3 regions of the Streptomyces sp. SUK 48 genome follow, and region 1 is predicted to be linked to each of the others. Evidence: riboswitches for the same ligand, from Rfam matches in the RefSeq annotation. Region 1 holds a riboswitch; each other region holds the start of a gene.

Region 1 (7,001 bases):
CCTCGGCACGGCCGAAAAACACCCGCGGGCCGCGGCGCCTGGAAGGGACCCTCAACCCTCCCGGCACCGCAGCCCGGAGCATCATCGGCCGTGGGGTGTGCGGTCCCGGTCGGCCGAAGGCCGAGGAGCCGGGGCAGTCAGGGCAGAGAGCGCCGGTTCCTCGATCCGCCTTCCTGTGCGGGGAAGACGGGGCTTGTTCGCTTCGTACTGTCCGCCCGCGTGTCACCGCGCACCGCCGGCTCGAACAGTCTCTTCGATTGTGGACTAGACCATGGGGCGTGTCCATGCCCGGACGGGCATGCGCGGCCCATGGCACTCGATGCCACGCAGCCTAGCCCGCCCGGGTCGACCATGGGGACAGAAGGCGCCGGCAATTTCCGTGGCCCGGCCACCGAGGCATCGGCGCGGGAGGCCCGCTCTGTTAGATTGGTCTAAACCACATAGACGCACGAGCCCTCTCCAGAACGGCAGGCCCAGCGTGGAAGTTGTCATCGTTCCGGACGCCGCGACGGGTGGCGAGCTGATCGCCGAGGCCATGGCGCAGCTGCTGCGACGCAAGCCCGACGCCCTGCTCGGCGTCGCCACCGGCTCCACCCCGCTCCCCGTCTACCAGGCCCTTTCCGCCAAGGTGCGCGCCGGCGCCGCGGACCCCGCGCGGGCCCGGATAGCCCAGCTCGACGAATACGTGGGGCTGCCCGCCGAGCACCCCGAGTCCTACCGCTCGGTGCTGCGCCGCGAGGTGCTGGAGCCGCTGGGCATCGGCATGGACTCCTTCCTCGGTCCCGACGGCACGGCGAAGGACGTACAGGCGGCGTGTGAGGCGTACGACCGCGCGCTCGCCGCGGCCGGCGGGGTGGACCTCCAGCTGCTCGGGATCGGCACCGACGGGCACATCGGGTTCAACGAGCCCTGCTCCTCGCTCGCCTCCCGCACCCGGATCAAGACCCTGACCGAGCAGACCCGCGTGGACAACGCGCGCTTCTTCGACGGCGAGATCGAGCAGGTCCCGCACCACGTCATCACCCAGGGCATCGGCACCATCCTGGAGGCCCGGCACCTGGTGCTGCTCGCGACCGGCGAGGGCAAGGCGGACGCGGTCGCGGCGACCGTCGAGGGTCCGGTGGCGGCCGTGTGCCCGGCCTCGGCGCTGCAACTGCACCCGCACGCCACCGTCGTCGTGGACGAGCCGGCCGCCGCCAAGCTGAAGCTGGCGGACTACTTCCGGCACACCTACGCGAACAAGCCGGAGTGGCAGGGGATCTAGCCCGGCCGGACCCGGTGCCCACGGGACCCCTGTTGGACTAGACCAGCTCGGGTCCCGACGGTATACAGAGGGGATCACGGAGCGTGCGGGCGGAGTCCTGACACAGTAAGCCGTGCCACGATGTGAGCCGTGGCCGATGGGATGTCGGTCGCTTTCGGCATCCGGAGCCGGGAAGGCGGAGCATGAGCACCGATGTCAGCAGTGCGGAGAACGAGGCCGGCACGACCGTCCGTACCGCGCGCGTGCCGAAGTACTACCGCCTGAAGAAGCACCTGCTCGACATGACGGAGACGCAGGCACCCGGCACGCCGGTGCCGCCCGAGCGCACGCTGGCCGCCGAGTTCGACACCTCCCGCACCACCGTCCGCCAGGCCCTCCAGGAACTGGTCGTGGAGGGCCGCCTGGAGCGCATCCAGGGCAAGGGCACCTTCGTCGCCAAGCCCAAGGTCTCCCAGGCGCTCCAGCTCACCTCCTACACCGAGGACATGCGCGCCCAGGGCCTGGAGCCGACCTCGCAGCTGCTGGACGTCGGCTACATCACCGCGGACGACCGGCTCGCCGAGCTGCTCGACATCTCCGCCGGCGGCCGGGTGCTGCGCATCGAGCGGCTGCGGATGGCCAACGGCGAGCCCATGGCCATAGAGACCACCCATCTGTCCGCCAAGCGCTTCCCCGCGCTGCGCCGTTCGCTGGTGAAGTACACGTCCCTCTACACCGCGCTCGCCGAGGTGTACGACGTCCATCTCGCCGAGGCCGAGGAGACCATCGAGACCTCGCTGGCCACCCCGCGCGAGGCCGGTCTGCTCGGTACGGACGTCGGGCTGCCGATGCTGATGCTCTCCCGGCACTCGCTGGACCGCGCGGGTCAGCCGGTCGAGTGGGTCCGCTCGGTCTACCGCGGCGACCGGTACAAGTTCGTGGCCCGCCTCAAGCGCCCGATGGACTAGGCGGGGGCGCGGGGGCGCGTCCGGAGGCGTTCGCTCCTTCGCCGAATCGATACACACGGCTTGAGACGGGGTCTTCCACCAACTGGATACCGTCACCTAGATTGCCTGCGCATTACACAGGTGATCAGCGAGGGGACGGAGCCGCAGCATGTCAGAAACGCCCGAAGTGCAACCACCGGTGGTGACACCGCTGCGCGTGGTCATCGGCATGTGTCTCGTCGCGCCGTTCGTGGCGATGCTGTGGGTCGGCTCCTACGCGAAGACGGACCCGGCGTTCATCGGGATCCCGTTCTTCTACTGGTACCAGATGCTCTGGGTGCTGATCTCCACCGCGCTCACCATGACCGCGTACAAGCTCTGGCAGCACGACCAGCGCTCCCGCCGTGACGCGCAGGGGGGTGCCGCGAAGTGAAGACCGGGGTCAACGGCGTCGCACTGGGCGTCTTCATCTTCTTCTTCCTGGCCGTCACGGTCCTGGGCTTCCTCGCCGCGCGCTGGCGCCGGGCCGAGAACGAGCACACGCTGGACGAATGGGGCCTGGGCGGCCGGTCGTTCGGCACCTGGATCACCTGGTTCCTGCTCGGCGGCGACCTGTACACGGCCTACACCTTCGTGGCCGTGCCCGCGGCGATCTACGCGGCGGGCGCGTCCGGCTTCTTCGCGGTGCCGTACACGATCCTGGTGTACCCGCTGATCTTCACCTTCCTGCCGCGGCTGTGGTCGGTCTCGCACCGCCACGGCTACGTCACCACCTCCGACTTCGTGCGCGGCCGCTTCGGCTCGAAGGGGCTGTCGCTCGCGGTGGCGGTGACCGGCATCCTGGCGACGATGCCGTACATCGCGCTCCAGCTCGTCGGCATCCAGGCGGTGCTGGACGTGATGGGCGTCGGCGGCGGCGAGCACACCAACGGGTTCGTGAAGGACCTGCCGCTGCTCATCGCGTTCGCGGTGCTCGCGGCGTACACGTACTCCTCGGGTCTGCGGGCGCCCGCCCTGATCGCGTTCGTCAAGGACGCGCTGATCTACATCGTGATCGGTGTGGCGATCATCTACATCCCGATCAAGCTGGGCGGGTTCGACGACATCTTCGCCAAGGCGGCCCACGCGTTCAGCCAGGTCAACCCGGCCACCGGCAAGCCGCGCGGGGCGCTCGCGCCGGCGCCTGCCGGACAGTGGACGTACGCCACGCTGGCGCTCGGTTCCGCGCTCGCGCTGTTCATGTACCCGCACTCGATCACCGCGACGCTCTCCTCCAAGAGCCGTAACGTGATCCGGCGCAACACCACGATCCTGCCGCTGTACTCCCTGATGCTGGGCCTGCTGGCGCTGCTCGGCTTCATGGCGATCGCGGCCGGGGTGAAGGTCACCAACGGGCAGCTGGCGATCCCGCAGCTGTTCGAGGACATGTTCCCGGACTGGTTCGCCGGTGTGGCCTTCGCGGCGATCGGCATCGGCGCGCTGGTGCCCGCGGCGATCATGTCGATCGCGGCGGCGAACCTGTTCACGCGCAACATCTACAAGGACTTCATCAAGCCGGACGCCACGCCGAAGCAGGAGGCGCAGGTCTCCAAGATCGTGTCGCTGCTGGTGAAGGTCGGCGCGCTGATCTTCGTGCTCGGCATGGACAAGACGGTCGCGATCAACTTCCAGCTGCTCGGCGGCATCTGGATCCTGCAGACCTTCCCGGCCCTGGTCGGCGGTCTGTTCACGCGCTGGTTCCACCGCTGGGCGCTGCTCGCGGGCTGGGCGGCCGGCATGATCTACGGCACCCTCGCCGCCTACGGGGTCGCCTCGCCGACGCAGAAGCACTTCGGCGGCTCCGCCGACGACATCCCGGGCATCGGCCAGATCGGCTACATCGGCATGACGGCCTTCGTCCTCAACGTCCTCGTCACGGTCGTCCTGACCGTCGTCCTGAAGGCCGTGAAGGCCCCCGAGGGCATCGACGAGACCCGTCCGGAGGACTACACGGCGGACGCCGGCGACCCGGGCGTGGCGGTCGAACTGCCGCCCGCCACGGCGGGCAGCGCTCACTAGCGCGGCGCCCGGGGACACGGGCGACCAAGGGCGGGCCGGCGGCGCCGAGGGCGTCGGCGGCCCGTTTCGCGTGCCCCTCGCGCCCCGTTTCGCATACCCCTCGTAGACACACGGTGACACAACATCTGGGGGTGGCATTCCGGCCCGGCACTAGATGTATGCTCATGGTCGCTGTCGTCGCAGGGGAATCCGGTGCGAATCCGGAACTGTCCCGCAACGGTGTACTTGTGCGTATCCGCGCACGGGGATCAGTCCGAGGACCTGCCGGCAGCGCACCCGGCCCACCGGTCCGGGTGCTCTGAGACGTCCGGGCCTCGCGGAGTGGGCCGGTGGACGCGACGCCGTGTGCGCTCGTGACTGCCCCTGCCCTCCGCCTGGCCCCGTGCCGAGCGAGGGAGAGCCCCACGTGACCATCGCGCCAGCCGAACCGGCTTCAGCCCAGGGCCTGGAGAACGACGGTCCCGGTACCGCGCTGCTGCGGACCCTGACCGAGCTGACCGCGGACCTCCCCGACGCCGATCCCGGCCGGGTCGCCGCCGCCGCGCTGCGCGGCCGCTCGGCCCGCGCCGACGAGGCGGAGCTGCGCGAGCTCGCGACCGAGGCCGCGGCCGGCCTGATCTCCGAGGACCCCGCGTACTCGCGGCTCGCCGCCCGGCTGCTGACCATCTCCATCCGCGCCGAGGCCGCCTCGCAGGGCGTGACGTCCTTCACCGAGTCGGTCGCCGTCGGTCACCGCGAGGGGCTCATCGCCGACCGGACGGCCGAGTTCGCCCGGATCCACGCCGCCCGGCTCGACAACCTGATCGACCGCGCCGCCGACGACCGCTTCGGCTACTTCGGCCTGCGCACCCTGCACAGCCGCTATCTGCTGCGCCACCCGATCACCCGTCAGGTCATCGAGACACCCCAGCACTTCATGCTGCGCGTCGCCGCCGGCCTCGCCGAGGACGACTCGGCCCGCGCCGTGGACGAGGTCGCCGCGCTCTACGGCCTGATGAGCCGGCTCGACTACCTGCCCTCCTCCCCCACGCTGTTCAACTCGGGCACCCGGCACCCCCAGATGTCGTCCTGCTACCTCCTCGACTCCCCGCTGGACGAGCTGGACTCCATCTACGACCGCTACCACCAGGTCGCCCGGCTCTCCAAGCACGCCGGCGGCATCGGTCTGTCGTACTCCCGTATCCGCGCCCGCGGTTCGCTGATCCGCGGCACCAACGGGCACTCCAACGGCATCGTGCCGTTCCTGAAGACGCTGGACGCCTCGGTGGCCGCGGTGAACCAGGGCGGCCGGCGCAAGGGCGCGGCCGCGGTGTACCTGGAGACCTGGCACTCCGACCTGGAGGAGTTCCTGGAGCTGCGGGACAACACCGGTGAGGACGCCCGCCGTACGCACAACCTGAACCTCGCGCACTGGGTGCCGGACGAGTTCATGCGCCGGGTCAACGCCGACGGGCAGTGGTCGCTGTTCTCCCCGGCGGACGTGCCCGAGCTGGTGGACCTGTACGGCGCGGAGTTCGACGCCGCCTACCGCGAGGCGGAGCGCAGGGGCCTGGCGAAGAAGACCATGCCGGCCCGCGAGCTGTACGGCCGCATGATGCGCACCCTCGCGCAGACCGGCCAGGGCTGGATGACGTTCAAGGACGCCGCCAACCGCACCGCCAACCAGACCGCCGAGCCGGGCCAGGTCATCCACTCCTCCAACCTCTGCACGGAGATCCTGGAGGTCACCAACGACGGCGAGACGGCGGTCTGCAACCTGGGCTCCGTCAACCTGGGTGCCTTCGTCGTCGACGGGGACATCGACTGGGCGCGCCTGGACGAGACCGTCCACACCGCCGTCACCTTCCTCGACCGCGTCGTGGACATCAACTTCTACCCGACCGAGCAGGCGGGCCGCTCCAACGCCAAGTGGCGCCCGGTGGGCCTCGGCGCGATGGGTCTCCAGGACGTCTTCTTCAAGCTGCGGCTGCCCTTCGACTCCCCCGAGGCGAAGGCGCTGTCCACGAAGATCGCCGAGCGGATCATGCTCGCCGCGTACGAGGCGTCCACCGACCTCGCCGAGCGCAGCGGCCCGCTGCCGGCCTGGGAGCAGACCCGGACCGCGCGCGGTGTGCTGCACCCCGACCACTACGGCGTCCAGGAGACCTGGCCGGAGCGCTGGGCGGCGCTGCGGACCCGGATGGCGAAGGTCGGCCTGCGCAACTCGCTGCTGCTGGCGATCGCGCCGACGGCCACCATCGCCTCCATCGCGGGGGTCTACGAGTGCATCGAGCCGCAGGTGTCCAACCTGTTCAAGCGCGAGACGCTGTCCGGTGAGTTCCTCCAGGTCAACTCCTACCTGGTGCAGGACCTGAAGGACCTGGGCGTCTGGGACGGGCGCACCCGGGAGGCGCTGCGCGAGTCCAACGGCTCGGTGCAGGGCTTCGCGTGGATCCCCGAGGAGGTGCGGGCGCTGTACCGCACCGCGTGGGAGATCCCGCAGCGCGGGCTGATCGACATGGCGGCGGCGCGCACCCCGTTCCTGGACCAGGCGCAGTCCCTGAACCTGTTCATGGAGACGCCGACGATCGGCAAGCTCTCCTCGATGTACGCGTACGCCTGGAAGTCCGGGCTGAAGACGACGTACTACCTGCGCTCGCGTCCGGCGACCCGGATCGCCCGCGCCGCCCAGGCGCAGAAGACCATCCCCGTCCAGCAGGTCGCCGACCCCGACGCCGTCGCCTGCTCCCTGGAAAACCCCGAGTCCTGCGAGG
Region 2 (7,001 bases), 4.8 Mb from region 1:
CTTTCCGGCCTGTGCCTCGGTGACGAGGCGGGTGATCCGCGCGAGCCGGGTGTCCGCGCCGACCGCCGTGGCCTCCACCAGAAGCAGCCCGCCGGCGTTGACGGCGCCGCCGACCAGGGCCGAGCCCGGACCCACCGCCACCGGCTCGCTCTCGCCGGTCACCAGGGACAGGTCCACGGCGGAGGTGCCCCGCGTCACGCGTCCGTCGGTGGCGACCCGCTCCCCCGGCCGCACCACGAAGGTCTGCCCCACGCGCAGCCGCTCGACCGGGATCGACCGCTCGCCGAGCTCGTCGCGCACCGAGACCTTCTTGGCCGCCAGCTCGGCGAGCGACCGCAGCGCCGCCCCGGTCCCCCGCCGGGCCCGCCCCTCCAGGAACCGTCCGGTCAGCACGAACAGCGGGACGCTGACGGCCGCTTCCAGATACAGGTGCGCCCTGCCGTCCGACGCGGAGGGCAGGAGGCTGAACGACATCCGCATCCCGGGCTCACCCGCCCCGCCGAGGAACAGCGCGTACGCCGACCACGCGAACGACGCCACGATCCCCAGCGAGACCAGGGTGTCCATCGTGGCCGTGGAGTGGCGCAGCCCCCGCAGCGCGCGGAGGTGGAAGGGCCAGGCGCTCCACACGGCCACCGGAGCGGCCAGCACGAAGCACAGCCACTGCCAGTTCCCGAATTGCAGGGCCGGCACCATGGAGAGCACCAGCACCGGTACGGCCAGCAGCGCGGTCACCGTGATGCGCTCCCGCTCGCGCCGGGACCCGGCCTCCTCCTCGTCCTCGGCCCTCGCAGCCACCTCGGCGACCTCGGTCACCGGCAACGCGGCCTGGTACCCGGCCTGTTCGACCGCGGTGACGAGGCTCTCGGGCGCGACATCGGCCGGGTGGCTGACCCGGGCGAGCCCCGTGGCCAGGTTGACCGTGGCCGTGACGCCGTCCAGCCTGCCGAGCTTCTTCTCCACCCGGCGGACACAGGCCGCGCAGGTCATCCCGCCCACGGTGAGGTCGGTGACGACGAGTTCCGCCGCCGGTTCGAGAGCGGTCACTCGCCGCCCCCATGACTCATCCCGGGCATGTCGCCCGTACCGCCGCCGCTCCCGCCGCTCCCGGTGCCGTGCATGCCGGGTGCCACCGGCCCCGCCGCCGAGCCGACGGCGTAGGACACCGAGAACAGCAGCACCAGCAGGAGCAGGAATCCGCAGAGCGCGGGAGGCGGCAGCAGCCTGCCGGGGGTCGTACGGGTGGAGCCGGGTGACAACGGGATATCGGCCATGCCCGACCTTCCTGGTCGCATCGGACCGTCGTGCGAGAGCTGGCGGTGGAAGCCGTACCGTCGCAGTAGTCGGACCGGTGGAGCGTCGAGTTCCGGGGCATGATCGTGACGTACGCCATAGCCGTCGGCGCCCCCGGTGCCCACCGGCGCTGACGACGGCTCACGGAGGTCCCGGGAGCGGCCGGAGGGTCAGCCGCCCTCGCCGAGCCGGCCCGCCCACCGCTGCTCCACCCTGGCCAGCCGCCAGTACGCCAGGGCCGCCGCCCACACGACCACGAACAGGCCGACGATGACGTACCCCACGTTGTCCAGGTCCAGATCGGCGATCCAGCCGGTCACCGCGTCGCTCAGGTCGAGCTTCTCGTGCAGCACGCCGACCAGTTCGATGGTGCCGATCAGGAAGGCGACCGCGATGGACAGGCCGGTGATGGTCAGGTTGTAGAACACCTTGCGCACCGGGTTGGAGAACGCCCACTGGTAGGCGAAGTTCATGAAGGTGCCGTCGAGGGTGTCGAACAGGCTCATCCCGGCGGCGAACAGCAGCGGCAGGCACAGGATCGCGTACCACGGGAGCCCGGCCGCGGCGCCGCTGCCCGCCATCACCATCAGGGTGACCTCGGTCGCGGTGTCGAAGCCGAGCCCGAACAGGAAGCCCAGCGGGAACATCTGCCCGGGCCGGGTGATCGACCTGGTGAAGCGGCCCAGGAACCGGTTCATGAACCCCCGCGAGTCCAGGTGCTGTTCCAGCGCGGTCTCGTCGTACGTGCCCGCTCGCATCGCGCGGAAGACCCGCAGAATGCCCGCGAGCGCCACGAGGTTGAGCGCCGCGATGAGGTAGAGGAACGTCCCGGAGACCGTGGTGCCGACGACGCCGAGGGTCTGGTGGGTGCGGGAGTCGTCGTCGAGCAGGGTGCCGGCGAGCTGTGCGCCGCCCGCGACCAGGGCCGCCATGGCGACCACCACGCTGGAGTGGCCGAGCGCGAACCAGAAGCCGACCGACACCGGACGCTTGCCGTCGGCCATCAGCTTGCGGGTGGTGTTGTCGATCGCGGCGATGTGATCGGCGTCGAACGCGTGCCGCATGCCCAGGGTGTACGCGGTCACCCCGAGGCCGATCCCGAACGCCTTGGAGCCGATCTCGTAGTGGCCGGGCACGACCAGCAGGAACAGGATGCCGAACGCCACGACGTGCAGGGCGGCGATCACCACCAGCAGCCCGGCGGTACGGACGGTGTCCTCGCGCCGCCAGTGAAATCGGGTCGGCTCTGCGGGCAGGGTCATGCGGTCACGCTCCAGCACCTCGTGGATCAGCTCGTGAAGTGCCGTGGCCGGTCTCCTGGCTTACGGGTGCGCGCGTGTACGTCCCGGCCTTCCCGTCCGCCGGGCGGCGAACAGTGACCGTGCAGAACTGGGACGGGCACTCCCCGATCACAGTGGCGAGGGCCGCTCCGGTCTGAGCCCCGCTGAGGGCTGTCACCGGTCTTCCCGAACACCACGGCCCGCCCACCGTAGAGCCGTCCCCCCGCTTGCGCGCAACCACGGCTCCGCTCGGGTATCCAAGATCACATCCGGTCTCCCGGTACGGGCGACCCGTCGATCCCCAGGTAGTCGTCGCGAGCCGCGGCCTGGTTCCCGGTTCTGGACCGACGGCGTGAGAAGCCGCGTCGGCCGTCGCGGACACCCCTCAGGGACCGGGCGAGGCTGCTAGCTTCGCGCACCTGGTTCGAGGGCGATGCCGGGAGCACCGGCGGGTACGGAGGCGGCGGTGACGAAGGCGACCGGAATTCCCGAGGAGCCGGCCGGATCTCCTGTGCGGCGTCGCAGTCTCCTGGCGTCCGCCGCGCTGGCCGCGGGCACGCAGGTCTCGGCGGCCGCGTGCGCTCCCGGTCGCCCGCCCGCGAAGCCCGCACGGCACATTCCGGCACGGCGCGGGAGGGTGGCCCGCCTGATCACCGTCCCCGAGAAGCACCGCGGTGTCGACTGGCTCAGATCGGCCCTCCAGGTGGCCGTGGAGATCGAGTTCTCCACCATCCCGCCCTATCTGTGCGGCTGGTGGTCCATCAAGAACCGCACGTGCGACGCCGCCCGGCTGATCCGGCGCATCGTCTCCGACGAGATGTACCACCTCGGGATCGTCTGCAATCTGCTGGTCGCGCTGGGGGGCCGCCCCCGGATCAAGGGAGCGGCGCCGGTCTACCCGGGCCCGCTGCCGGGCGGCGTGCATCCGGGGGTGGACGTATACCTGTCAGGCTTGACCAGGGCGCTCGTACGGGACGTGATGATGGCCATCGAGGCGCCCGCGGCACCACTGACCGGCAGCGCGCGCGACCCTCTCAGCATCGGCCACTTCTACGACGAACTGCTCACGGCGTTCCGGTCGGTGGCCCCGGATCTGTCCGCCGACCGGCAGCTGTGCGAACGCGTCGGCGAGGACGTCCTCAGGCCCGTCAGAACGCTCGACGACGTCGAGCGCTCGATCGAGGTCATCAAGGACCAGGGGGAGGGCACCTCGGTCTCCCCCGCCGACGACCTGGGAGACGGACACCTGGCGCACTACTACGCGTTCGCCGAGATCTACCACGGACGTCGGCTGCGGGAGGCCGACGGCACATGGCAGTTCACCGGGGCTCCGGTCCCCTTCCCCGACACGCGGCCCATGTCCGTCGTCCCGGCGGGCGGCTGGCCCCGGCCGCCCGCCGGGGCCCGCAGGCTCCTGGACGACTTCGACGACACGTACACCACGGTTCTCGACGCGCTCGAAACGGCGTGGCGGGAGGGCGACCACCACAGCCTGAGGACCGCCGTGCGTCGTATGCGCAGGCTGGAGACCCCCGCCGTGGAACTGATGGAGATGCCTGTCACCGGCCCCGGGGCGACCTACGGCCCTCAGTTCCGTCCGCGCGGCTGACCAGGGGCCGGTCAGACCTGGTACTGGCCGACGGTGATGAAGTAACGCAGCTCCTCCGGCGTGCCGTCCATGGCCTTCTCGGCCGCGGCGCGCAGGGCCTTGCTGATGCCGGGGCGGGCCAGGATCCGGGCGGTGGCGACGCGGTCGTCCTCCGCCCGGGCGAGCCGCAAGCCGCTCTTCAGGAACGCGGCCCGGTCGGCCGGGCTGCCGTCGAGAGCCTTGTTCGCCTCCCGCTTGACGGCCTTGCCGGAGGCCGGGTCGGCCAGCAGCCGAACGATGGCAAAGGCGTTGTCCTCGTCCTGGGCCTTGGCGTAGCCGGTGGCGAGGAACGCGGCCCGGTCGGCCGGCGTGCCGTCGAGAGCCTTATTGGCCTCCCGCCTGACGGCCTTGCCGGCGGCCGGGTCGGCCAGGATCCGGGCGATGGCGACGGCGTTGTCCTCGTCGGAGCCGGCCACCGCGGACGTGTGCGGGACGGCCGGGGCGGCGGCGAAGGACGGGCCGGCCAGCAGCAGTACCGGAGTCAGTGCGGTGGCGGCCAGGACGAGCGTCGCGCGGGTCTTGTTCATGGGTCCCCCTCGTCGGAACCGGTCTGGTGACCGATCCCGTTGGTCAACAGAAGGAAATGATCTTATGTCAGATGATCATTCGGATCGATGGCCTGTGCTGTCCGTACGGCGAGCGCCGGCGTCACGGCTTCTCGTCGAGCGCGCCGGCCGAGCGCAGATCGGCAAGGGACCGCTTCTGGCGGCCTCGCGCGTCGAAGTTGTCGGGCGAGAGCCACTCCCGCAGGGCCTTGCCGGCCTGTGGCCACTCGGAGTCGAGCAGGGAGTACCAGGCCGTGTCACGACTGCGGCCCTTGTAGACCACGGCCTGACGGAAGATCCCCTCGAAGGTGAAGCCCAGGCGCAGGGCCGCCCGGCCCGAGGGCGCGTTCAGGCTGTCGCACTTCCACTCGTAGCGCCGGTAGCCGAGTTCGTCGAAGACATAGGACATGAGCAGGAACTGGGCCTCCGTGGACGCCGGAGTCTGCTTCAGCAGCGGTGAGAAGGCCACGCTGCCGACCTCGACGACGCCGTTGGACGGATCCTGGCGCATCAGGGAGAGCATGCCCGCGGCCTTGCCGGTGCGGACGTCGACGACCGCGTAGAACAGGGGGTCGTCCCCCCGGGCCACCGCGGTCACGTGGGCGCGGCAGGCGGCCGGGTCGTCGAAGGGACCGGCCCCCATGTACGTCCAGTCGCCGCCGTCCGGCGCGAGGGCGTAGGCGGAGTACAGATCCTCGGCGTGGCGGTCCGCGTCCAGGGGCTCCACCCGGCAGAAGCGGCCGTCGAGGGTGACCCGGGCGGGCGCGGGACGGGCTGTCCAGCCGGGCAGCGACGGGCCGACGGGCTGACCGTGTTCATTGAGACGCGCGGACATGCTCTTCTCCTGGTGTGTGCTGATCTCTCCCGCTCAGGCTAGGCCGCCGCATGGACCCTCGATAAGGTCCACCGTAGGGTCATTTCATGGAGCCACGCGCGGGGATCGCACCAGGACCGGACGACCGTGAAGCCCTCGGGCCGCCGTTCGACTTCCTGCTCCAGGCGCCGCTGTCCCGGGCCCGCGGCGGGGATTCCCTGCAGAAGCAGCTCCTGCACCGCCTGCGGGCCGCCGTCCTCGACGGCCGCCTCCCGGCGGGCAGCCGCCTGCCGGGCTCGCGCGCCCTGGCCCAGGGCCTCGGGGTGTCACGCAACACCGTGACGCTCGTGTACGACGTCCTGAGCACGGAGGGCTATATCGAGCCGAGCAGACAGGGCACCCGCGTCGCCGCCCTGGCCCGCCCGCGGCCGGAGACCCCTGCCCGGCCGGCCCCGGCCACCCTGTCACGACGCGGCGACCGAATCCGCACGCCCGGCCCGGCGGACGCCGACTCGCTCGCCTTCACCCCGGGCGTCCCCGCTCTGGCCCAGTTCCCCCTGGCCTCCTGGCGGCGTTCCCTGGACCGGGCCCTCCAACAGGGCGGAACACAGCTGCTCGGCTACGGCCCGCCACGGGGCGAACCGGCCCTGCGGACCGCCATCCTGCGCCACCTCGCGCTCGCCCGCGGCATCGACTGCACCCCCCGACAGCTCGTCATCACCGAGGGAGCGCAGGAGGCGCTCTCCCTGTGCGTCCGGCTGGTCACCGACCCGGGCGACACCGCCTGGCTGGAGGACCCCGGCCACCGGGGCGCACAGACCGCGCTGGCCTGCGGCGACCTGAACGTCATCCCCATGCCCGTCGACGCGGAGGGCCTGCGGACCACCGCCGCCGACTGGAAGCGGCACCCGCCCCGCCTCGTCTGCACCACTCCCGCGCACCAGTACCCGACCGGCGCGGTGCTCACCGCCTCCCGGCGCCTCGACCTGATCGAGAAGTGTCGCCTGCACGGCGCCTGGATCGTGGAGGACGACTACGACAGCGAGTTCCGCCACACCGCGGAGCCCCTCGCCTGCATGCAGGGCCTGACCCCCGGCGCACCCGTGTTCTACGTCGGCACCTTCAGCAAGACCCTCTTCCCCTCCCTGCGCCTGGGCTTCCTCGTCCTGCCCGAGGCGCTGGCGGACCGGGCGGCACCGGTGGTGGACGAGCTGCTGCGCGGCGGACACCGCGGCGAACAGCTCGCCCTCGCCCACTTCATGGAGAGCGGGCAGTACGCCAGACACCTCGCCCGTATGCGCCGCCTCTACCGCCGCCGACGCGACGCGCTCAGGACGGCACTGGCCGACCACCTCGGCGTGCCTCACACCGTCACCGGCGGGGACAGCGGCATGCACCTGACCGTACGGCTGCCGGCCGAC
Region 3 (7,001 bases), 1.9 Mb from region 1:
CAGGGAACGCTCCAGGGCGTCCTCCAGGACCGGGACCGCGATGGAGCGCAGCGCCTTGACGCCCTTGGCCCGGCCGGCCCGCAACCGCCGCGCGCGGGCGACGCGTTGGACGCTCTGCACCAGCTGGGGCGCCACGCTGATCGCCACGGTGACGGCCACGCCCAGCTCGTACAGGGCGCCCGGCAGGACGCGCAGGGCGCGCTTGGGGTTGGCGAGGGTGTTGGCGGCGCCGACGCAGGCCAGCATGCAGGCGAGGCGCAGCCCGTCGGTGGCGGAGGACAGCAGGGCCTCCAGGGAGACCGGGCCGCCGATCCGGATGCCCGCGTACCAGTCGGGGGTGGGCAGGTGCGGCAGGGAGAAGAGGAAGTGGTCGTGCGGGGTGATGCCGGTGGCGAACACGGCCCGGAAGACGACGCGGATCGCGACCACCGACAGGGCGAGGTACAGGTAGTAGGCGAAGCCCCGGGCCCAGGGCGCCTCGGTGCGCCGGGCGGTGACGACGTAGCCGAGGACGGCGAGCACCAGGAACAGCAGCAGCGGGTTGTCCGTGCGGCTGACCGCGGTGGCCAGCGCGAGCGCCCACACCCACCAGGCCAAGGGGTGCAGGGTGCGGGGCAGGCGCCGGCCGCCGCGGTCCGGTGCCGCCTCGGCGGCGGGTGCCTCGACGGCCGTACGGGACACGGCGGTCACTCGGAGCGGCGGCGCCGGTGGGCCGCGTAGGCCGCGCCGCCGATCAGGACGACCAGGCAGGCACCCGCGGCCACCGGGACGATCGAGCCGGAGTCGTGCCGGGCCTCGGCGGCGGGGGCGGCGTCGACCACCCGGGTGCCGGTGCTCGGGGACGGAGCGGGGGCCGCGGACGCCGGGCCGCTCGTGGTGGCGCTGGGCGACGGCGTCGGGCTCGCGCTCTTGCCGGGCTCCGGCGTCGGCTTCGCGGACGCCGGGGCGGAGGGGGCGGGCTGCTTCTCCGGGGCCGGACCGGTGTTCACACCGGGTGGCAGTTGCGGTGCCTTGCGGGTGGAGGCCGGCTTGCCCGCGTCACCCTGCGGTGCGGTGTTGCGGGCGCGCAGCTGGCCGGGGGTGACCTTCGGGCGGCCCTCGGTGCCCTGGATGTTCGTGCCGCCGAACTCCCACAGGTCGACGCTGCCCGGCTTGGGCCGGTAGAGCATCGCGCCGAGCCGGCTGTACGTCCAGTCGGTGGCCCCGGGATCGGCGTGCCAGTACGACCAGTACGCGGAGGCGGGCGGGGTGAGCACGCAGTCGTCCTGGGCGGGGGTCGGGTACTGGCGGCCGTGCTGGTAACCGCTGTAACCGATGCGGCAGATGAAGGCGGGGCCGTCGTGCCCGGTGCCGGTGGTGCTCCAGCCGCCCTGGTTGAGCAGCTCGTACCCGGTGGTCGGGGTGGTGCCGCAGGAGCGCAGGATCGGGCCGCCCCAGTGGCTGAGGTCGACGGCGAGCACGACGCCCGAGGTGGTGGTGCAGCGCCCCATCGGCTGGGGCGCGGCGGCGGCCGGAGTACCGGCCTGGACGACGGCCGCGGCGCCGAGACCGAGGGCGGCCAGGACCCGTATCAGGCGGGCCGCCGCGCTCATCGTCCGCTCCCGGTGCCGGTGCGGCGGCGGGCGACGGCCACGGTGCGCCAGCCGGCGAGCATCAGCAGCACGGCGATCGCGGCGAGGGCCCCCGCCTGGACGCCGGTGGCGGCGAGGATGCCGCCACCGCCGCTCGTACCGGCCCCGCCGTCGCCCGCGCCGCCGGAGTCGCCGGTGCCGCCGGTGTCTCCCGTGGTGACGATGTCCGGGGCGCTGCCGCTGAGGCTCGGGGTGGGCTGCGGGGAGGTGCCGGTCAGGCTGCGCTTGAGCGTGCCGAAGGAGATGCCGGTGGCGCCGCCGACGGCCTGGGTGGAGGCGCGCAGGTCGGAACGGCGGTCACCGCCCTTGGCCACCGCGAACCCGCCGTCGCCGTTCTGCTGCGAGGCGAGGAACGTGCGGGCCTTGGCGATCTGCCGGGCGTACTTCGGCGCGTCCAGCGACAGGCCCTGTACGGCGAGAGCCGCGGAGTTGACGGAGTCTCCCGCGGTGCCGGGGAAGCCGCCGTCGGCCAGTTGCCGGGAGGCGAGCCAGGTCAGCGCCTTGGCCACGGCCTTGTCCGCCGTGGCGCCGCCGGCCAGGTCGAGGGCCATGGCGGCGATGGCGGTGGAGTCCACGTCGGAGTCCTTGGTGGACGGGATCAGGCTGGGCCAGGCGCCGCTGCTCTCCTGAAGGCTCTCCAGGTAGGCGATCGGCCGCTGGGCCGAGGTGGTGTCGCCCGCGCGCACCTGGGCCATGACGGCGAGGGACTGGGCGAAGACGGAGGGCGCGTAGGTGTAGGCGCCCTTCGCCGCGCAGGCGCGGTCGCCACCGGTGCCGGCCTTGGCGCAGACGGCCTTGTCGAGGGCGGCGATCAGGTCGTGTCCGGCGAAGTGCCGGGGGTCGCGGCCCACGGCCTCGGCGAGCAGGGCGGTCTTGCCGAGGGAGCCGGCCGCCGCGTAGGAGGTGCCGACATTCGTCCAGTCGTCCACCGTGCGGCCCGCGCCGTCCTTGCCTCGGTGGTCGAGGAAGTCGACGATGCCGCGCAGCCTGGCGTTGTCCAGGCCGGTGGCGGCGAGCGCGTAGGCGCCGTCGATGGTGAGGCCGAAGTCGGCGCGCCCCGAGGTGGTGCCGTCGCCGTAGTACTGGCCCTGCCTGAGGTTGGCCGCCGTGGTGAGGTAGGCGACGCCCTTCTTCAGGTCGGGGCCCGCGCCCGGGGCGGGGGCGGGGGTGGTCGGGGTGCCGCTCGGCGAGGTCGGCGGCGGGGTGGGTCCGGTGGCCTTGGTGGTGAGGGTGACCAGGCTGGTGCCGCTGCCGGCGAGGACGGCGGGCGAGGTCGCGTAGACGGCCGGGTCGGTGGCGCCCTCCTCGAAGCCGAAGCCGCCGCTCTTCAGCTGCTGCCGGGACAGCCAGCCGACGGCCGCGGTGGCGCGGGTGGTGTCGCCGAGGGCGGCCAGTGCCTGGGCGGCGTACGCGGTGGCGTTGACGGAGCCGGTGGTCGAGCCGGTGTAGCCGGGGAGGGCGCCGTCGGCGCGCTGGGCGCCGCCGAGGTAGGCGCGGGCGGCGCTCACCGCGTCCTCGTGGCCGCCCGCCCGGTGCAGCACCAGGGCGACGAGCCCGGTGGTGGCGGGGTCGGGGTCGCAGTACTCGCCGGACCGGATGAGGATGCTGGTGAAACTGCCGTCCTTGCACTGGAGTCGGGTGAGGCGGTCGACCGCGGCGGCCGGGGGTGTCACGCCGGCCCGCAGCAGGGCGAGGACCGCGAGGGCCTGGCCCTCGGTGTAGGAGGAGGCGCGGAAGTCGCCCTTGGCGGTGCAGCCGGGGGTGGCCTCGCCGGACTCCGGGCCCGCCGCGCACACGTTGGCGGTGAGGGCGGCGAGCAGGTCGTGGCCGCCGAAGGCGCGCGGGTCGCGGCCGGTGATCTCGGCGAGGAGGGCGAGCCGGGCCACGGCGGTGGCGTCGGGCGCCTGGCCGGTGCCGTCCGGGTAGGCGAAGTCCGCGGTGTGGGCGGCGAGATAGCCGGTGACCTTGTCGAGCGCGGCGCTCTTGCCGTTCGCGGCGGCGAGCGCGAACGCGGTGTCGGCGGTCAGCGAGTAGTCGGGGGTGGTGGCACCGTCGTCCACGACCCTTTCACCGTCGGTGAGTCGGCCGGTCAGCCAGGTGGCGGCGGCCTTCGTGTCGAGCTTGCCGGGGGCACCGGTGGGGCCGCCCGGGCCGGGCCCGGAGGGGTCGCCGCCGCGTACGTCGTCGGGGGTGAACGTGGGTTTGCCGGTGGAGCCCTGGACATCGGTGCCGCCGTAGACCCAGGCGTCGACGTCGCCGTCCTTGAGCTTGCGGTCCATGGCGCCGTACGGGCTGTAGGTCCAGTCCTTCTGACCCGGGGCGGCGATCCAGTACGACCAGTACGCCGTGGCGGGCGGGGTCAGGACGCAGGACTCCTTGTCCGATGTCGGGTACTGCGTACCGGAGTCGAAGGCGCCGTACCCGATGCGGCAGATGAAGGCGGGGCCGTCGTGCTGGGTGCCGGCGGTGCTGAAGCCGGCGTCGTGCAGCAGGTCGTAGCCGGTGGTGGGGGTGAGGTCGCAGCCGTGTTCCACCGGGCCGCCGAAGGGCCCGAAGTCCACGGCGACCAGGGCGCCCCTGGTCGCGGTGCAGCCGCCGGTGCCGTCCGCCGTCGCGGGCGTGACCGTGATCGTGAGGAAGGTCATGCAGGCCGCGAGCAGTACACACAGGGCCGTCGCCTGTGCCGCCACGCGGGGCGGAATCGCCCTCGCCCGCTCGTCTCTTCGCTGCCCGGTCCCCACCACGGCCCCCTCTGTCGGCCGGCGCGGGCACGGGCGTGGCAGAGGGGCCCCCGGAGCACGGAAGGAGCCCGGAAGCCGTTCGCACCACGCCGCAGTCCACGACGGCGTCTGTTGCAGGTCACGCTCCAGGCAGTCCGGCTCGCCCGGGACGGTGCCGGGCCTACGGTTGCGGGTCAGCGCCGGAATTCGACCGGCTTCCCCTGGAACTCATTGCGTATCAGCCGGATTTGAGCACGCTTCACAGGAAGCGTCAAGAGCGGCCCGTGACGCGGCGCACGGACCGGGGACGGTCGCTGGCGGGCGGGTTGGCCGTCGGGTACCGTCTCGGTCTGCCGAATGGGGGAACCCGGTGGGAGTCCGGGGCTGACGCGCAGCGGTATGGGACGGCGGGGCCGTCCCGAGCCCGAATGCCCAGGCGGTGTAGCACTTTTGGAAGCCGGTCCACGCGTTCCGGACGGCGGCCTGCACCCGCTGCCCCCGGATCGATGGGCCATGGCACCGAGTGGGGTCGGCGTCCTCCATCCAAGGAGCAGGCCATGATCCGTCCGCTGTCCCTCCGCCGTCCCGCGCTCGTCGCGGCCGCCGCGCTCGGCGCGTTCACCCTCGGCACGCTGCCCGCAGCGGCCACGTCCTCCCCGGCGCAGATCACCACCTCGAAGACGAACGGCGTCGCTTACCTCAAGTCCCTCCAGGCGGCCGATGGTTCGTACGCCGGTTCCGGACTGTCCAACGAGTGGGCGTTCAGCGCGCTCGCCGCGGCCGGCACCGCCGCGGTGGACGTCACGCCCGGGGGCGACACCAGCAAGAACGCGAGATCCGTCTACCGGAATCTGCTCTCCACCACCGCCTGGCCGTCCTCCTCCCCCGTCGTCACCGACTACGAGCGCGCCGTGCTGAACGCGTACGCCGCGGGCATCGATCCGGCCCGGGTGTCCGCCTCGCGGGATCTGATCGCCGACATCTACGGCTACTGGCAGACCTCGGAGACCGGTTACTTCGGCCCGTCGGCCAACTTCAACGGCACCGTCTTCGCCGCGCTCGCCCTGAACGGCGCGAAGACGCAGTCCGGGCAGGCGCGGATACCGGGGGCGCTGCGTGACTCCGTCGTCGCCCGCATCCGGGCCAACCAGCACAACGACGGCGGCTGGAACTACGGCAAGGCGGAGGGGAATCCGAGCCAGCTCGCCGCCACCAGCGACATCGACATGACCGGCGCCGCGATGGCCGCGCTGTGCACGTCCGGGGTGCCCGGCACCGACAGCGGGATCGTCCGCGCCAAGGCGTTCCTGAAGAGCAAGCTGGTGGCGAACAGCGGTGCCTTCAACGCGATGTTCGGCGTGAACACCGACTCCAACGGCTGGGCGGTGTCCGGGCTGAACGCGTGCGGCATCAACCCGCAGACCGGTGACTTCCTCACCTCGGCCGGGAAGACCCCGGTGGACTTCCTGATCGCGCAGCAGTTCAATCCCGGCGGCGGCTTCAGGTACCAGCCGGGTGACGCCTCGCCGACGGCGTACTCCTCGATCGACGCCCTGCGCGCGGTGGCCGGCGGCGGCTTCACCGCGGCGCCGCCCGCGCCCACGACGCCGGGTGCCCCGCAGTGGGTGGGCCAGGGCTCGTTCACCTCCGGTACGGCGACGAAGCTGGCGCTCAGCGTGGACGACGGGGCGGGCGGCCTGAAGGTGTGCTCCGTCGCGCTCACGCCGACCGGCACCACGACCACGCTGGGCGCGGTCCTCGACGCCGCCAAGAGCACGGCGACCCCGTCCGGCTGCGTCACGGACATCACCCCGGCCTCCGGCTCCGGCACCGTCACCACCCTCAACGGCAAGGCGAACAGCGGCTCCAACACCTGGAAGGCCAGCATCGACGGCTCGGCCTTCGCCACCGCCACCCGCGACACGACCATCGGCGTGGGCGACACGATCGCGGTGCGCTGGGGGGCATGACAGGAGGTGCTTGAGGGGCGGGGCTCTGGGGGCGCGGGGCGGCTCGGCCGGGGGCGCTCGCCGCGGTGAGGGGCGGGCACTCGGAAGGGGGCACGCTGCGGGTCGTCAGGCGCGGGGCGCTCGCTGTGGGGGCCCGGCGCCAGGAGGCTCGCCGCCGGAGACGGGGGCTCGGCGGGGGGCTCGCCGCGGAAGGTCGGCGCGAGGGAGCCCGGTGCGGGGGCCTGGCGCCGGCCGGCGCCTCGGTTCGGCACGCGCCTCGGACCACTCGCCCCATACTCCGATGTCCTCGGCACACGGCGGCACTCGGCACCCGGCAGGCGGCAGGCGGCAGGCGGCAGGCGGCAGGCGGCAGGCGGCAGGCGGCAGGCGGCAGGCGGCAGGCGGCAGGCGAGGATCAGCGCGGCAGGCCCGGCTCGCCATGCCCGGCGACGGGACGGCGATCCCCGCTCGGCATATGAGGCGCGGCATGCCCACCCTGCACCGGAGGTACGGCGCGTCGCGGCCCCGTCCCCGGTGTCCGGGCCGCCGGTGCCCGCTCGGCACGGCCTCAGGTGGGCCCCCGGCATAGGCTCAGCGCATGCGGATCGTCTCCCTTCTCCCCGCCGCCACCGACATCGTCGCCGCGCTCGGTCTCTCCGCGAGCCTGGTCGGTCGTACGCACGAGTGCGACTGGCCGCCCC

The links. A riboswitch is a leader RNA that binds a small molecule or an ion and turns the genes downstream of it on or off. The one in region 1 is predicted to bind cobalamin.
Region 2: linked by a shared signal. The riboswitch ahead of GHR20_RS34605 (HoxN/HupN/NixA family nickel/cobalt transporter) and the one ahead of GHR20_RS12550 (ribonucleoside-diphosphate reductase subunit alpha) in region 1 are both predicted to bind cobalamin.
Region 3: linked by a shared signal. The riboswitch ahead of GHR20_RS04665 (hypothetical protein) and the one ahead of GHR20_RS12550 (ribonucleoside-diphosphate reductase subunit alpha) in region 1 are both predicted to bind cobalamin.

Annotation. Positions count from the first base shown of each region.
Region 1 is NZ_CP045740.1:2,975,411-2,982,411, forward strand. It holds gene nagB (glucosamine-6-phosphate deaminase) at 479-1,264, shown strand; gene GHR20_RS12535 (GntR family transcriptional regulator) at 1,447-2,211, shown strand; gene GHR20_RS12540 (DUF3311 domain-containing protein) at 2,360-2,623, shown strand; gene GHR20_RS12545 (sodium:solute symporter family protein) at 2,620-4,248, shown strand; cobalamin riboswitch at 4,397-4,532, shown strand; gene GHR20_RS12550 (ribonucleoside-diphosphate reductase subunit alpha) at 4,655-7,001, shown strand, end outside.
Region 2 is NZ_CP045740.1:7,782,216-7,789,216, reverse strand. It holds gene GHR20_RS34615 (heavy metal translocating P-type ATPase) at 1-1,047, opposite strand, end outside; gene GHR20_RS34610 (hypothetical protein) at 1,044-1,274, opposite strand; gene GHR20_RS34605 (HoxN/HupN/NixA family nickel/cobalt transporter) at 1,464-2,555, opposite strand; cobalamin riboswitch at 2,583-2,786, opposite strand; gene GHR20_RS34600 (ferritin-like protein) at 3,040-4,182, shown strand; gene GHR20_RS34595 (ALF repeat-containing protein) at 4,194-4,748, opposite strand; gene GHR20_RS34590 (GNAT family protein) at 4,870-5,601, opposite strand; gene GHR20_RS34585 (PLP-dependent aminotransferase family protein) at 5,688-7,001, shown strand, end outside.
Region 3 is NZ_CP045740.1:1,098,749-1,105,749, forward strand. It holds gene GHR20_RS04650 (energy-coupling factor transporter transmembrane component T) at 1-690, opposite strand, end outside; gene GHR20_RS04655 (hypothetical protein) at 687-1,592, opposite strand; gene GHR20_RS04660 (prenyltransferase/squalene oxidase repeat-containing protein) at 1,589-4,276, opposite strand; cobalamin riboswitch at 4,483-4,613, opposite strand; cobalamin riboswitch at 4,677-4,806, shown strand; gene GHR20_RS04665 (hypothetical protein) at 4,909-6,321, shown strand; gene GHR20_RS04670 (cobalamin-binding protein) at 6,899-7,001, shown strand, end outside.